Regions from separate parts of the Brevundimonas sp. ABV4_179 genome, predicted to be linked through region 2. Evidence: riboswitches for the same ligand, from Rfam matches in the RefSeq annotation. Region 2 holds a riboswitch; the other holds the start of a gene.
The links. Region 2 has a riboswitch for cobalamin ahead of ACYX4P_RS04370 (TonB-dependent receptor plug domain-containing protein). Riboswitches for the same ligand answer to the same signal wherever they lie in the genome.

Region 1: it holds a riboswitch for cobalamin, as region 2 does, so the genes downstream of both, ACYX4P_RS09040 (DUF1852 domain-containing protein) here and ACYX4P_RS04370 (TonB-dependent receptor plug domain-containing protein) in region 2, are expected to answer to the same signal.

Annotation. Positions count from the first base shown of each region.
Region 1 is NZ_CM149976.1:1,899,841-1,906,924, forward strand. Features, by position in the region: gene acnD (Fe/S-dependent 2-methylisocitrate dehydratase AcnD) at 1-422, shown strand, start outside; gene prpF (2-methylaconitate cis-trans isomerase PrpF) at 422-1,630, shown strand; gene ACYX4P_RS09035 (short-chain fatty acyl-CoA regulator family protein) at 1,756-3,162, shown strand; cobalamin riboswitch at 3,234-3,449, shown strand; gene ACYX4P_RS09040 (DUF1852 domain-containing protein) at 3,556-4,542, shown strand; gene ACYX4P_RS09045 (methionine synthase) at 4,571-5,599, shown strand; gene ACYX4P_RS09050 (flavin reductase family protein) at 5,691-6,218, shown strand; gene ACYX4P_RS09055 (cytochrome c oxidase assembly protein) at 6,339-7,058, shown strand; gene ACYX4P_RS09060 (cytochrome b) at 7,055-7,084, shown strand, end outside.
Region 2 is NZ_CM149976.1:903,520-910,603, reverse strand. Features, by position in the region: gene ACYX4P_RS04395 (hypothetical protein) at 1-177, opposite strand, end outside; gene ACYX4P_RS04390 (ElaB/YgaM/YqjD family protein) at 177-521, opposite strand; gene ACYX4P_RS04385 (fumarylacetoacetate hydrolase family protein) at 671-1,339, shown strand; gene maiA (maleylacetoacetate isomerase) at 1,336-1,968, shown strand; gene ACYX4P_RS04375 (aldo/keto reductase) at 2,124-2,984, shown strand; gene ACYX4P_RS04370 (TonB-dependent receptor plug domain-containing protein) at 2,968-4,797, opposite strand; cobalamin riboswitch at 4,948-5,134, opposite strand; gene mutS (DNA mismatch repair protein MutS) at 5,211-7,084, shown strand, end outside.

The DNA of each region.
Region 1 (7,084 bases), 1.0 Mb from region 2:
AGACCTATCTGGGCCGTCGCCAGCCGCTGATCATCATCGCCGGGGCCGATTACGGCCAGGGCTCGTCGCGCGACTGGGCCGCCAAGGGCGTGCGTCTGGCGGGGGTAGAGGCCATCGTCGCCGAGGGTTTCGAGCGGATTCACCGCACCAATCTGATCGGCATGGGCGTGATGCCGCTGGAGTTCACGGGCGGCGTGACCCGGCTGGGGCTGAAGCTGGACGGCACGGAAACCTATGACGTCATCGGCCAGCCCGCGGCGGGCGCCGAACTGAGCCTGGTCGTTCACCGAGCTGACGGGACGCAGGAGACGGTGTCGGTCAAATGCCGCCTGGACACCGCCGAGGAGGTCTCGATCTATGAGGCGGGCGGTGTGCTGCAACGCTTCGCTCAGGACTTCCTGGAACAGGAGGCCGCCGCCTGATGTCGCACGGTCCGCAGATACGCATCCCCGCCACCTATATGCGCGGCGGCACGTCCAAGGGCGTCTTCTTCCGCTTGGAAGACTTGCCCGACGCGGCGCGCGCGCCCGGCCCAGCGCGGGACCGGCTGTTCCAGCGGGTGATCGGCAGTCCGGACGCCTATGGCAAACAGATCGACGGCATGGGCGGCGCGACCTCCAGCACGTCGAAATGCGTGATCCTGTCGCCCAGCGACCGACCCGACCATGATGTCGACTATCTGTATGGCCAGGTCTCCATCGACACGGATTTCGTCGACTGGTCGGGCAACTGCGGGAATCTGTCGACGGCGGCGGGGGCCTTCGCCATCCATGCGGGCTATGTCGATGCAGGAGCCGACGGCGTCCGCACCGTTCGCATCTGGCAGGCCAATATCGGCAAGACCATCATCGCCCATGTCCCGGTTTCGGGCGGCGCGGTGCAGGAGACCGGCGACTTTGAACTGGACGGCGTGACCTTCCCCGCCGCTGAGATCGTGCTGGAATTCCTGGACCCCGCCGATGAGGGCGAGGCCAGTGACGGTTCGGGGGGCGCCATGTTCCCGACCGGCAATCTGATCGACGAACTGGATGTGCCGGAGGATCTGGTCGCGGGCGGCAGGTTGAAGGCCACGCTGATCAACGCCGGCATCCCAACCATCTTCGTGGACGCCGCCGACATCGGCTATACCGGCACCGAGTTGCAGGAGGCGATCAACGGCGATGCGGCGGCCCTGAAACGGTTCGAGGCCCTGCGCGCCATTGGCGCGGTTCGGATGGGGCTGATCGCATCGGTCGATGAGGCTTCGCGACGTCAGCACACGCCCAAGATCGCCTTCGTCGCGCCTGCGCGCGATCATGTCGTCTCCAGCGGCAGGACGATCAAGGCTCAGGAAATCGACCTGTTGGTTCGCGCCCTGTCGATGGGCAAGCTGCACCACGCCATGATGGGCACCGCCTCGGTGGCCATCGCCGTCGCGGCCGCTGTGCCGGGGACGCTGGTCAATCGGGCTGCAGGCGGCGGCAAGCGAAGCGCCGTGCGGTTCGGACATCCCTCGGGCGCGTTGCAAGTCGGCGCAGAGGCGGTGGAGCGCAACGGCGACTGGACGGTGTCGAAGGCGGTGATGAGCCGCAGCGCTCGGCGATTGATGGCGGGCGACGTCTTCGTGCCGTCGGAGCCTTGGCCGGTCTGAGCGGCGGCAAGACGTCTTGACATCTTCGTGTTTGCAATATTTGCATCTGTCGGTCAGTCTTGAGCATTCCTGTTGTGGATGTTTGAGAAATCCTTTCCAACTTTATGCAAAAGTTGTAAAAGTCTATGAGCAAGACCTTCATGGGTGTTCGTCTGCGTCGGCTGCGCGAAGAGCGCAGCCTGACCCAGACCGCGGTGGCGCAGGCGCTGGGAATATCCAATAGCTATCTCAGTCAGATCGAGCAGAACCAGCGCCCGCTGACCGTGCCTCTGCTGCTCAAGCTCAACGCCGCTTTCGGCGTCGATGTTCAGTTGTTCTCGGAAGACGAGGAGGGGCGGCTGATCTCGGATGTGCGCGAAGCCCTGGGGGAGGGCGGAGCCGAACACATATCGACGGCTGAACTGCGCGAACTTGCGCTGAACATGCCTGCGGTTGGGCGGGCGCTGGTCGCGCTGCACCGCAAGTCGAGGCGAAGCGCCGACCGGGCCGAAGCCATGGCCTTGAGGCTGGGAGAGGAGTTCGCCGACGACACGCCCGCCCGTATGCCGTTCGAACAGGTGCGCGACTTCTTCTACTCGCGTCGCAATCATGTCGCCGAACTGGATGAGGCGGCCGAGCGTCTCTATGACGCCGCTGGTCTGGCGCCGCGTCAGGTCCGGCCGGGGCTGGCGGCCTGGCTGGCTCAAAGGCACGGCGTGCGCGTCGTCGTCGACGAGGGGGAGGAGGCGCAGCGTCGCTTCGACGCCGTCAATCGCACCCTTCATGTCTCGCCCTTCACCAAACAGGGGCAGCAGGCGTTCCAGATGGCGATGCAACTCGCCTATCTGGAGGCGGGCGCCGCCATCGAGACCCTGATCGACGGCGCGGGGTTCGACGACCGGGAGACGCGCGATCTTCTACGCATCGGCCTAGCCCAGTACTTCGCCGGCGCCGTCCTGTTGCCCTATCGTGATTTTCTTCAGCAGGCCGAAGCCTTCTCCTACGACATCGTGCGGCTTGGGCGACATTTCGGGGTGGGGTTCGAGACCGTCTGTCACCGGCTTTCCACGCTTCAGCGGCCGGGGGCGCTGGGCGTGCCCTTCTTTTTCGTCAGGGTCGATCGCGCAGGCAATATCTCCAAGCGCCAGTCGGCGACCGACTTTCACTTTTCCCGCGTGGGCGGTTCGTGCCCGCTCTGGAATGTTTACGAAGCCTTCGCCCAGCCCGGCCGCGTCCTGACCCAGATGGCGCAGATGCCCGACGGACGCACCTATCTGTGGATCGCACGAACCGTCGGCAGTCCCAGTCCGGCCTTTGGCGCGCCGGGCAAGAGTTTCGCCATCGGCCTGGGGTGCGACATCCGTCACGCATCGCGCCTGATCTATTCGCAAGGTCTGGACCTGTCAGACGTCGCCGCCGCCACGCCCATCGGCGCGGGCTGCAAGGTGTGCGAGCGCCCGGCCTGCCCGCAAAGGGCGTTTCCGCCCATAGGGCGCGCGCTGTTGATCGACCCGAACCGCAGCGCAGCGACCCCCTATCCCACGGCCGCCTGACGAGGTGGCGGTAGATCGTATAAGGACATAAAGATATCTTTATATCATTGTTGACTTCAGGCGTGGCTGTGGCAGTGTCCGCTTGTCGTGGTTCTTCGGGCGGTGTTCGAACTGTTCGGAGCTAAGAGGGAAGCCGGTGAGACTTCGGTCGAAGCCGGCGCTGCCCCCGCAACTGTAAGCGGCGAGCTGAGGGTCCATCGGATGTCACTGGGGGTTCGCCTCCGGGAAGGCCGGGCCGGAAGCCGTGACCCGCGAGCCAGGAGACCTGCCCCGACAGATATCGTCCTCCGGCGGGGTGTCGGTCAGGTCGCATGAACGCCGCGACGGAGGCTTCCGTGTGCGAGCGGTCGCGCGTTCCTGCCTGCTGTTCCGCCAGCATCAACGGCAGAGACCATGGCGAACAGCGCGTTCACATTCACCATCAAGCGCACCGCGCTCGACGAGAACTATGTTCCCGCCGACAACACGCGGATCACGACCAATTTCGCCAATCTGGCCCGGGGGGAAAGCCGACAGGAAAACCTGCGCAACACCCTGAGGATGATCGACAACCGCTTCAACTCCCTGGCGCATTGGGACAATCCGAGGGGGGATCGCTATGCGGTCGAACTGCAGATCGTCTCCGTCGAGATGAGCGTGGCGCCAGGCGAGGAGACGGACAGTTTCCCGCTGATCGAAATCCTTCAGACGACCATCGTGGACGGCCAGACCGGTCGGCGCATCGACGGGATCGTCGGCAACAACTTCTCCTCCTATGTGCGCGACTACGACTTCAGCGTGGTCCTGCCCGCGCATATGAAGGCCAATCCCGGCGCCTTCGCGCCTGCGGACTTCGGAGACCTGCACGGCAAGCTGTTCAAGCATTTCCTGAACTCGGCCGCCTATCGCGATAATTTCGGCAAGCCCCCCGTCATCTGCCTGAGCGTGTCGAGCAACAAGACCTACCACCGCACCGGCGGCGAGCACCCCGTGCTGGGCAGCGAATACGAGAACGACGAGTTTTCCCCGACCGATCAGTATTTCGCCAAGATGGGGATGAAGGTCCGCTACTTCATGCCCAAGGGCAGCGTCGCGCCCTTCGCCTTCTATCACATCGGCGACCTGACGGGCGACTACACCGATCTGGAACTGGTCAGCACCATCAGCACGATGGAGACCTTCCAGAAGATCTATCGGCCCGAGATCTACAACGCCAACTCCCCGGCGTCGGAACAGTATCGGCCCAGCCTGCAGTGCCAGGACTATTCGCTGACCCGCATCGTCTACGACCGCGAGGAGCGCAGCCGTCTGGCGGTCGAACAGGGCCGGTTCGTCGAAGAGCGTTTCATCAAGCCCTACCGGCAGGTTCTGGACCAATGGTCCGCCAGCTTCGCCGCCTGATCCGTCATTCCGTAAGAAGTCATCCGTCATGAAAACCCTGTTGCCCACATCCACCGCCGGAAGCCTGCCAAAGCCCGTCTGGCTGGCCGAGCCCGAGACCCTGTGGTCGCCCTGGAAGCTGGAAGGCGATGAGCTTGTCGAGGCCAAGCAGGACGCCCTGCGCCTGTCGCTGGACGATCAGCGCCGCGCCGGGATCGACATCGTCAGCGACGGCGAACAGACACGTCAGCACTTCGTCACGACCTTCATCGAGCATCTGGACGGGGTGGATTTCGAGGCCCGCAAGACCATGCGTATCCGCAATCGTTATGATGCGAGCGTGCCGGTGGTCGTCGGCGCCGTCAGCCGTCAGAAGCCGGTCTTCGTCGAGGACGCCAAATACCTGCGCCAGCAGACCGACCAGCCGATCAAATGGGCCTTGCCGGGGCCGATGACGATGATCGACACCTTGTACGACGACCACTACCAAAGCCGCGAGAAACTGGCCTGGGAGTTCGCTAAGATCCTCAACGAGGAAGCCAGAGAACTGGAGGCCGCCGGCGTCGACATCATCCAGTTCGACGAGCCCGCCTTCAACGTCTTTTTCGACGAGGTGAACGACTGGGGCGTCGCCACGCTGGAGAGGGCGGCCGAGGGGCTGAAATGCGAGACGGCCGTCCACATCTGCTACGGCTATGGCATCAAGGCCAACACCGACTGGAAGAAGACGCTGGGGTCGGAGTGGCGTCAGTACGAAGAGGCCTTCCCGAAGCTGCAGACCTCCAGCATCGACATCATCTCGCTTGAGGCCCAGAACTCGCGCGTGCCGATGGACCTGATCGAGCTGATCCGGGGCAAGAAGGTGATGGTCGGGGCCATCGACGTGGCGACCGACGTCATCGAGACGCCCGAACAGGTCGCGGACACCTTGAGGAAGGCGTTGCAATTCGTGGACGCCGACAAGCTGTATCCCGCCACCAACTGCGGCATGGCGCCCCTGTCTCGCCGGGTCGCCAATGGAAAGCTCGCGGCTTTGGGCGCGGGCGCTGCGATCGTTCGCCAGGAACTTTTGGTCTGAACCCTGACGATGGGGAGACGGAGTTGGCTCGCTGTGTCGTCGTGGAGCCATCCGACGCAACCCCCGTCCTGCGCCCGGAAGGCTTTTGATCATGCCGAACCTAGCCGCCATCACCGAGGAGGCCGATCTGCGCCGGCTTTTCGGTCTGTTTCCGACCGGCGTGACGGCATTGGGCGCCATGGAGGACGCCCGTCCCGTTGGCATGACGGCCAGCGCGTTCGTCGCTGTGTCGCTAAATCCGCCTCTCGTGTCGGTCTGCATCAAGCGTGGCTCGTGGACCTGGCGGCGGCTGCGCGCCCGTCCGCGCATCGGCATCTCGTTCCTTGGAGACAGCCATGCCGTCGCCGCGCGCCAACTGGCCCAGACGGGCGATAATCGGTTTTCCGGGCTGGACTATCAGGTCGGCCCGGAGGGTGCGCTTTTCCTGGCCGGCGCGCCGGCCTGGCTGGACTGTTCCGTGGAGAAGGAGGTCGAGGCGGGCGACCACGACATCGTCCTTTTCCGTCTCCACCGCGCGGCCGCGGCCAATGGAATTTCGCCGCTGATCTTCCATTCCAGCAGATTCCACACCCTTTCGCCCATCGAGCGATCGCTCACGCCGCTCTGCCCCGCCGAATGAGACGCCGGCCCGAGGAAAACGAGCCAGACCAATCGCCGCAGACGGATTTGCGAGAGGAACTGAGCCGGCCTTCGAGGTTTTGAACTTCATGCCGTGAGCGGGCGCGTGTGGGGGCGGATCATGAATGCAGGACCGATCTGGACGCCCTACTGCGGTCCGGCGCCGGAGGCGGGCGATTGGCGTTGGAACCTGGACCCGGTCCTGTTGGGCGTCATGCTGGTCGTTACGATGCTTTTGACAACGCGGCTGGACGGGCGGCGCCGGGTGTTCGGTCTGATGGGGATGGGGGTTCTGGCGATCAGTTTCGTCTCTCCTTTGTGCGCCCTAAGCTCGGCGTTGTTTTCGGCGCGGACGGTGCACCACGTGCTTCTGGTCGGCGTCGCCGCGCCGCTGCTGGCCTGGGCGACGCCCCGTCGTGACGGCGCCGGGCTGATCCTTGCGACGGCGGTGCAGGCGGTGGTGCTGTGGGCCTGGCACGCGCCGGGCCTGTATGGCGCGGCGCTTTCGAACGACGCCCTCTATTGGGTTATGCAATTAAGTCTGCTGGCGAGCGCCGTCTGGTTCTGGACCAGGGTCAGAGCCGCGTCGGCCCCGGCGGTGGTCGTGGCCTTGCTGGCGGCCATGCTGGCGATGGGATTGCTGGGGGCGGTGCTGACCTTCGCCGGGCAACCGGTCTATGCGCCGCACTTCTACACCACACTGGCCTGGGGCATGACGCCGCTTGAGGATCAGCAGGCGGCGGGGCTGATCATGTGGGCCCCGGCGTCGGCGCTCTATCTGTTCGCGGCTTTGGCGGTCCTAGGGCGGATGCTGGGGCCGACGCGAGAGGTCGCGGCATGATCGTTCGGCTGTTCCAGCAGGCTCTG
Region 2 (7,084 bases):
GATCACGATCAGGGCGACCACGGCGAACAGGCCGAAGGTGACGGCGGCGGCGCCCAGCGGCGTCAGCTTGAGGCTTAGCGCATAGAAGATCGAAAGCCCCAGGAAGATGACGGCCAGGAAGGCGCTGGCCGCGACGACGGCGGTCGCGACCAGCTTTTTGACGAGACCCTTGAACATCAGCGGCGACGACCGGCCAGCAGCATCCCCAGGATGACGCCGACGCCCAGGGCCACGGCGGTCGATTGCAGCGGACGCTCCTGCACCCGCTCGACCACATAGCGCTGCGCCTCGTCCAGACGTTCGGCGGCGTCGTCGTAATATTCGCGGCCCCGGGTGCGGGCGGTGTCGTAATAACCGCGCGCCTGTTCGCGCACCTCGTCGCCCTTGGCGCGCAGCTTGGCCTCGGCCTCGGCGGCCTTTTCGCGTAGGCGCTGGGTTTCTTCGCGGGCGCCGGTCTTCAGATCCTCCTTGAGGGTCTTCAGGTCGGCCTTGATGTCTTCTCGGGCCTTGGTGCTGGCCATGATGCGCGCTCCGTTGAAAGCTTGACGGTAGAGAATAGAGAACCCCGTATTGCAACGCCACTCCCCTGACGAGGTTCCCGTCGCTCGATCCGCGCGGCGCTTGCGCAAGCCTCTCGTCAGCCTCCGACCGGCGGATTAAGAACGAGACCATGACCCAATGGCTGTTCCCGCCCCGCCCCACGCCGTCCCTGCCCATCGTCGGCCATGACGCGCGGTTTCCCGTGCGCCGCATCCTGTGCGTCGGCCAGAACTACGCCGCCCATGCGCGCGAAATGGGATCGGACCCGGACAAGCAGACGCCCTTCTTCTTCTCCAAGCCCGGCGACGCCCTGGTGTCGGACGGTGCGGACCCGGCCTATCCGTCGGCGACCGAAAACCTTCATTACGAGGCCGAACTGGTCGCCGCCATCGGCCCCAGGGAAGACGGCCTGATTGGCGTCGTGGGCTGGGCGGTCGGCTGCGACCTGACGCGCCGTGACCTGCAGGCCGAGGCCAAGAAGACCGGCCGCCCCTGGGACGCCGCCAAGGGGTTCGACCAGTCGGCGCCGTGCGGCCCCGTCACCCTTGGCGACCTGCCGGATCCCGCGGGCGCCATACGCCTGACCGTCAATGGCGAGGTCAAACAGGACAGCGTTCTGGACGACATGATCCTGAACCCTGATCGCATCGTCGAGGCGGCCGGCGCCCTGTGGTCGCTTCAGCCCGGCGATCTGATCTTCACCGGCACGCCGTCCGGCGTCGGCCCCGTCAAGCCGGGCGACCAGGTCGTCGTCACCATCGCCGGGCTGGAGACCCTGCGTTTCGAGGTTCAGCCGTGATCCTGCATGGCTACTGGCGCTCTGGGGCCAGCTACCGGGTGCGGATCGCCCTGGCGTTGAAGGGCGTCGGCTACAACCTGGCGGCCCACGACCTGAGGAAGGGCGAACAGAAGACGCCGGACTATCTGGCCCTGAACCCCCAAGGCATGGTGCCGGCTCTGCAGGACGGCGACCGCGTCCTGATCCAGAGCCCGGCCATTCTGGAGTGGCTGGAGGAGACCCATCCCGCCCCGGCGCTGCTGCCGGCCGCCCCCGACGACCGCGCCGTGGTGCGCGCCATGTGCGCCCTGATCGGCTGCGACATCCATCCGCTGAACAATCTGCGGGTGCTGAAGGCTTTGCGGGCCGAGTTCGGCGCCGACCAGGCCGCGATCGACGCCTGGGCCGCCGGTTGGATCGCGCCTGGCTTCGACGCGCTTCAGGCCCTGGTCGCCCGCCATGGCGCGGGTTGGTGCTTCGGCGACGCCCCAACCCTGGCGGACTGCTATCTGATCCCGCAAATCTATTCGGCCCGCCGATTCAACATGGACCTGTCGCCCTGGCCCGGTCTTCTGGCCATAGATATCCAGGCGCTGGACCACCCCGCCTTCCACGCCGCCCACCCGGATCGCCAGCCCGACGCCGACTGAAAACACCGGCGCCGACGCATATCAGCGGTGGATAAGTAGGGTTCGCTTAAGGTCTCGCTCAGCGTCCCTTAAGCATTGCGCGTCAAAGTGCGGGGGTGTCGTATTCCCCCGCCACACCTTCGGCGTCGTCGCCCATCCATCGCCTGGCCTTGGCCGTGGTGACCGCGCCCGAGCGCGCGCCGGGCGCTTTCATGAGCGCCCCGTCCGGCGCGCGCGAGGATGCGATGCGGTTCCTGCTGCAGACCGGGGCGGATGCGGGCGTCAAACTGATCGCCACCCGGCCCGATGGCGACGGCGAACGGCTGCTGGGCCAGGCCTGGCCCTTTCCCTCGCCCTTCCAGGTCACGGTTCGCACCGTGGCCCTGAGCGAAGGTCTCGATCGGGTCGAGGCGCGCGCTCGCCGCTCGCTGGAGCGGATGGGTCTGCCGCGCGGCGACGTCCTTCTGATCTCTAACGCCGCCGATCTGGCCGGCGCCGAGGGCCGGGCCCTGTGGGATCGCGCGCGCAATCTGAAGGATCGCGGCCTGTTCCGCCGCATCGGTTTCTGCGCCGCGATCGAGGACGGTCCCGCCCTTCTGGCGCGCCGCCTGGAGGCCGACGTCGTCCAGGTGCCGTGCAGCCTGCTGGATCAGCGCGCGGCCCAGGACGGCGTGTTGGAGGCCATCGCCGACACTGGCGCCAGCGTGCATCTGTCGTCCGTCTTCGCCGACGGCCTGCTGTTCGCAGGAGGCGAGGACCTGCCGCCCGAGCTGGCCAGCCACGCCCAGGCCCTGTCGCGCACGCGCCGACGTCTGGCCGAGCAACGCTGCGACCCCATGCAGGCCGCCCTGGCCTACGCCCTGTCGCTGAAAGGCGTGGACAAGGTGGTGGCCAGCGTCGCCTCGGCCGCCGAACTGCGCGCCATCCTGGCCGCCGCCCACGCGCCCTGCCCCAACCTGGACTGGTCAGCCCTGGCGCTTGCGGCGCCGGCGGCCTTCGCCGCCGACGCCCGCGCCCGGATCAGTAGCGCAGCCTGATGCCGACATAGCCGGACAGACCGGCTTCGCCGTAGCCCAGCAGACGCTGATAGTGTTCGTCGAACAGGTTCTCGACGCGCGCCGTCAGGGTCACATTGTCCGTCAGCGCATAGGCGCCGTTCAGATTGGTGATGACGAAGCCGTCACGCATGCCGCCCGAATCCGGCATCTCGCCTTCCGCCCGCACCGTCACCGCGCCCGACAGGCGTTGTCCGGTCCAGCCCAGGGTCGCCGACCCGGAGTGTTCCGCCACGCGCAGGATCGGAGCCTTGGTCACCGCATTTTCGGCGTCGGTCCAGGCATAGGCGGCCGTCAGATCGAAACCGCGACCCAGATCGACCCGGCCTTCCAACTCCACGCCGTCGGTGCGGGTGCGGATCAGGTTGACGTAATAATACTCAAAGCTGGCCGGATTGTAGTAGCCGTCGATCTGGTTCTCGACCTCAAGACGGTAAGCCGTCAGGCGACCATCGAAACGGCCGTCGTTCGAGCGCCAGCCCAGAGCCAATTCACCGCTCTCCGCCTTTTCGGGAACCAGTTCGGCCACCTTGGTGCTCGGCAGGACGAAGCAGAAATCGCAAACCGTCTGGGCGACGGACGGCGTCTTGAAGCCGGTGCCGTAAGCGCCGCTGAAGGTCAGGCCGGCGCCCAGATCATAGGCCGCCGAAATGCGCCCCGTGGTCTTGCCGCCATACTTGTCGGTTTCGTCGTGGCGCAGGCCGGCCGTGACGCTCAGGCGATCCGTGGCGTTGAAACGGGCCACGCCGAACACCGAGTCCACGTCCAGTTCAGCCTTGACCCTGCCGTCCAGATCCGCCTGGGTTTCCTCATGCTCGGCGCCGAAGCTGTAGGCCAGACGGGCGTTCTGATCACGGCTGTCCGCCTGCCAGCGGTAAAGGCGGTGCTGGCCGCTATAGACCGACGGATAGGCGCTCTTGGCGACGCGGTCGATGTCGGAGGCGGCGACCGTGAACTTGTGATCCAGGCCCAGGACATCGGCGACACGCAGGCGAACCAGACCCGACTGATTGACGGTCGCCGCCGTATCCAGCGCATCGACCGGGCCGAAACCGTCGACATCGGCGTCGGTGTCGGAGTAACGATAGCTGGCGTCGACGCCAAAGCGGTCGTTCAGCTCATAACGGGCGCGGGCGCTGACGGTGGTGTTGTCGAAGCCGTCCTTCTCGGTGTTGCCGTTGATCTTGTCAGCCGCCGAGAAACCGTCGCTGTGGAACTTGGAGACGGAGACGCCATAGGCGAACTTCTCAGTGGCCACGCCCAGGCCCAGACGACCGCGCGCCGTGCCGTACGAACCGGCTTCGGCATTGGCCGACACGCCGTTCAACTCACTGGTGGTGAAGGAAATGACGCCGCCGATCGCGGACGAGCCCCAAAGCGACGACTGGGGGCCGCTGAGCACCTCGATGCGCGAAACGTCGCCCAGGTCGAAGCCCGAGAAGTCGAAACCGCCCGCCGGCTGCGAGGGGTCGTTGACGGCTACGCCATCCACCAGCACCAGGGTCTTGTCCTGGCTGGCGCCGCGCATCCGCACCGAGGCGACGCCGCCGAAGCTGGCGCGATAGACCGACAGGCCGGGCACGTCCGACAGGATGTCAGTGGCGAACACGGCGCCGCGCTCTTGGATGGTCTGGCTGTCGATGACGCGCGCGCCCGGCGTCTCGGCGACGATGGCGGGCAGGCGGGTGGCGGTGACGACGACGTCGCTGACCTGGGTCGTGTCGTCGGCCAGGGCGGGTGCGGCGATGGCGACGACCGAGAGCGCGGCCGAGGCGAGCAGAATGGAACGCTTCATTGAGCGATATCCCCGTTTCCGGTCCCGCGAATGCGCGCGAGAGACCGTCATGAGCGAACCGACCCGCCAGACCGGCGAAGGGTCTGGACGGCGCAAGATCGGGTCGCTGCAACGGATGGAGACCGCGCCTCTGCCTGTGCCCGGACAGGGGCGAGCGACTTTGGGCGGCCAGGTCTCCTGGCTTGCGGTTCATCAAACATCGCCCTCGCCTTCCCAGCCCTGGGGCCAGTGGCGCCGGGATCACCGACCCCGGACGGACGACGCTCTCGCCGCCTACAGTTGCGGGAACAGCCGTGGCGTCTGACCACGTTCCCTAAACCGCCTGACGGGGCCTATCGCAGGGGGGACAAGCCTGTGCAAGGCTGGCGGAACGGGCTTGAGGCGTCGGTTCCGATCCGTCACCCTAGGGCCACATGAACGCCCCCGCCAAATTCCCCGATAATGGGCCTCCTCCCGAAATCGCCGCCGCCATCGAGGGCGCGACGCCCTTCATGGCCCAGTATCTGACAGCCAAGGCGGGGCAGACGGACGCCATCCTGTTCTTCCGCATGGGCGACTTCTACGAGCTGTTCTTCAAGGACGCCGAGGTGGCGGCGGCGGCTCTGGGCATCACTCTGACCAAGCGGGGCAAGCACCAGGGCGAGGACATTCCGATGGCGGGCGTGCCGGTCCACGCCATGGAGGGCTACCTCGCCCGACTGATCCGCATGGGCCACAAGGTCGCCATCTGCGAACAGCTGGAAGACCCCGCCGAAGCCAAGAAGCGCGGCGGCAAGGCCGTGGTGCATCGTGGCGTGGTCCGTGTGGTCACGCCGGGAACCCTGACCGAAGACAGCCTGTTGGACGCGCGCGGCGCCAACCGTCTGGCGGCGGTGGCGGTGCGCAAAGGCCGTGCTGCGGTCGCCGTGGTCGAACTGTCGTCCGGCGCGGTCGACAGCGTCGCCTGCGCCATCGAGGACCTGGGCGCGGCGCTGGCCGCCTTCCGTCCGTCCGAGGTGCTGGTCACCGACCGGATGTACTCCGACGAGACGACGTGCGACGCCCTGAACGGCTCGGGCGGGGTGGTCCAGGCCCTGGCCTCGGCCATCGCCGAACCCCAAGCGGCCCGGGCGCGGGTCGAACGCCTGTACGGCGTGGCGGCGCTGGACGGATTCGGCGCCTTCGAGGAGGCCGAGGTTTCGGCGCTGGGTCTGATCGCTGCTTATCTGGAGACGACCCAGGCGGGCAAGGTTCCCGCCCTGGCCCCGCCGCGCCGTCTCGGCGACAGCGGGTTTCTGGCCATCGACCCGGCGACGCGGGCCAGTCTGGAGATCGACCGCACCCAGCGCGGCGAGCGCGAAGGCAGCTTGCTGGCCTGCATTGACCGCACCGTCACCTCGGGCGGGGCGCGGGCGCTGGCGGAACGGATCGCCCGGCCGTTGCGCGATCCCCTGGCCATCAACGAACAGCTCGACGCCGTCGAATGGATGCTGGAGCGCCGCGACCTGCGGCGCGACCTGCGCGACGGCCTGAAAACCTCATCGGACGTGGCCCGCGCCGTAGGGCGTCTGGCGCTGGGACGCGGCGGCCCGCGCGATCTGGCCGCCGTGCGCGTCGGCCTGTCGATTGCGGAGGGCATCGCCGGTCTGTTTATCGGACAGGTCGATCCCCTGACCGGCCAGCCGCGCCGCATCGCCCTGGCGCTGGACCGGCTGACCCTGTCGGCGGATCTGTCCCGGCTGAAGGCCGATCTGGTCGACGGTCTGGTGGAGGAGCCGTCGCATCTGGCCCGCGACGGCGGCTTCGTCCGCCCCGACTATCGCCCCGAGCTGGACGCCGCCCGCACCCTGCGAGACGACAGCCGTCGCGTGGTCGCCGACCTTGAGGCCCGCGCCGTCGCCGAATCCGGCGTGCCGTTCAAGGTCAAGCACAACGCCGTCCTGGGCTATTTCCTGGAAACCTCGGCCAAGGCGGCGGAAGGGTTGCTGCGCGCCGGTCCCGACAGCCCCTTCATCCACCGCCAGACCCTGGCGGCTCAGGTCCGCTTCACCACCGTCGAACTGTCGGAACTGGACGCCAGGATCAGTCAGGCCGGGCACCGCGCCCTGGCCATCGAGGGCGAGATCTTCGAAAGTTGGCGCCGCGAGATCGCCCGTCTGGCCCAGCCGTTGCAAGCGGTGGCCGAGGCCCTGGCCGAACTGGACGCCCACGCCGCCCTGGCCGAATGGGCGCAGGAGGTGGGCGCGACCCGCCCCGTCGTGGACGACACCCTGATCTTCTGCGTCGAGGCCGGGCGCCACCCCGTCGT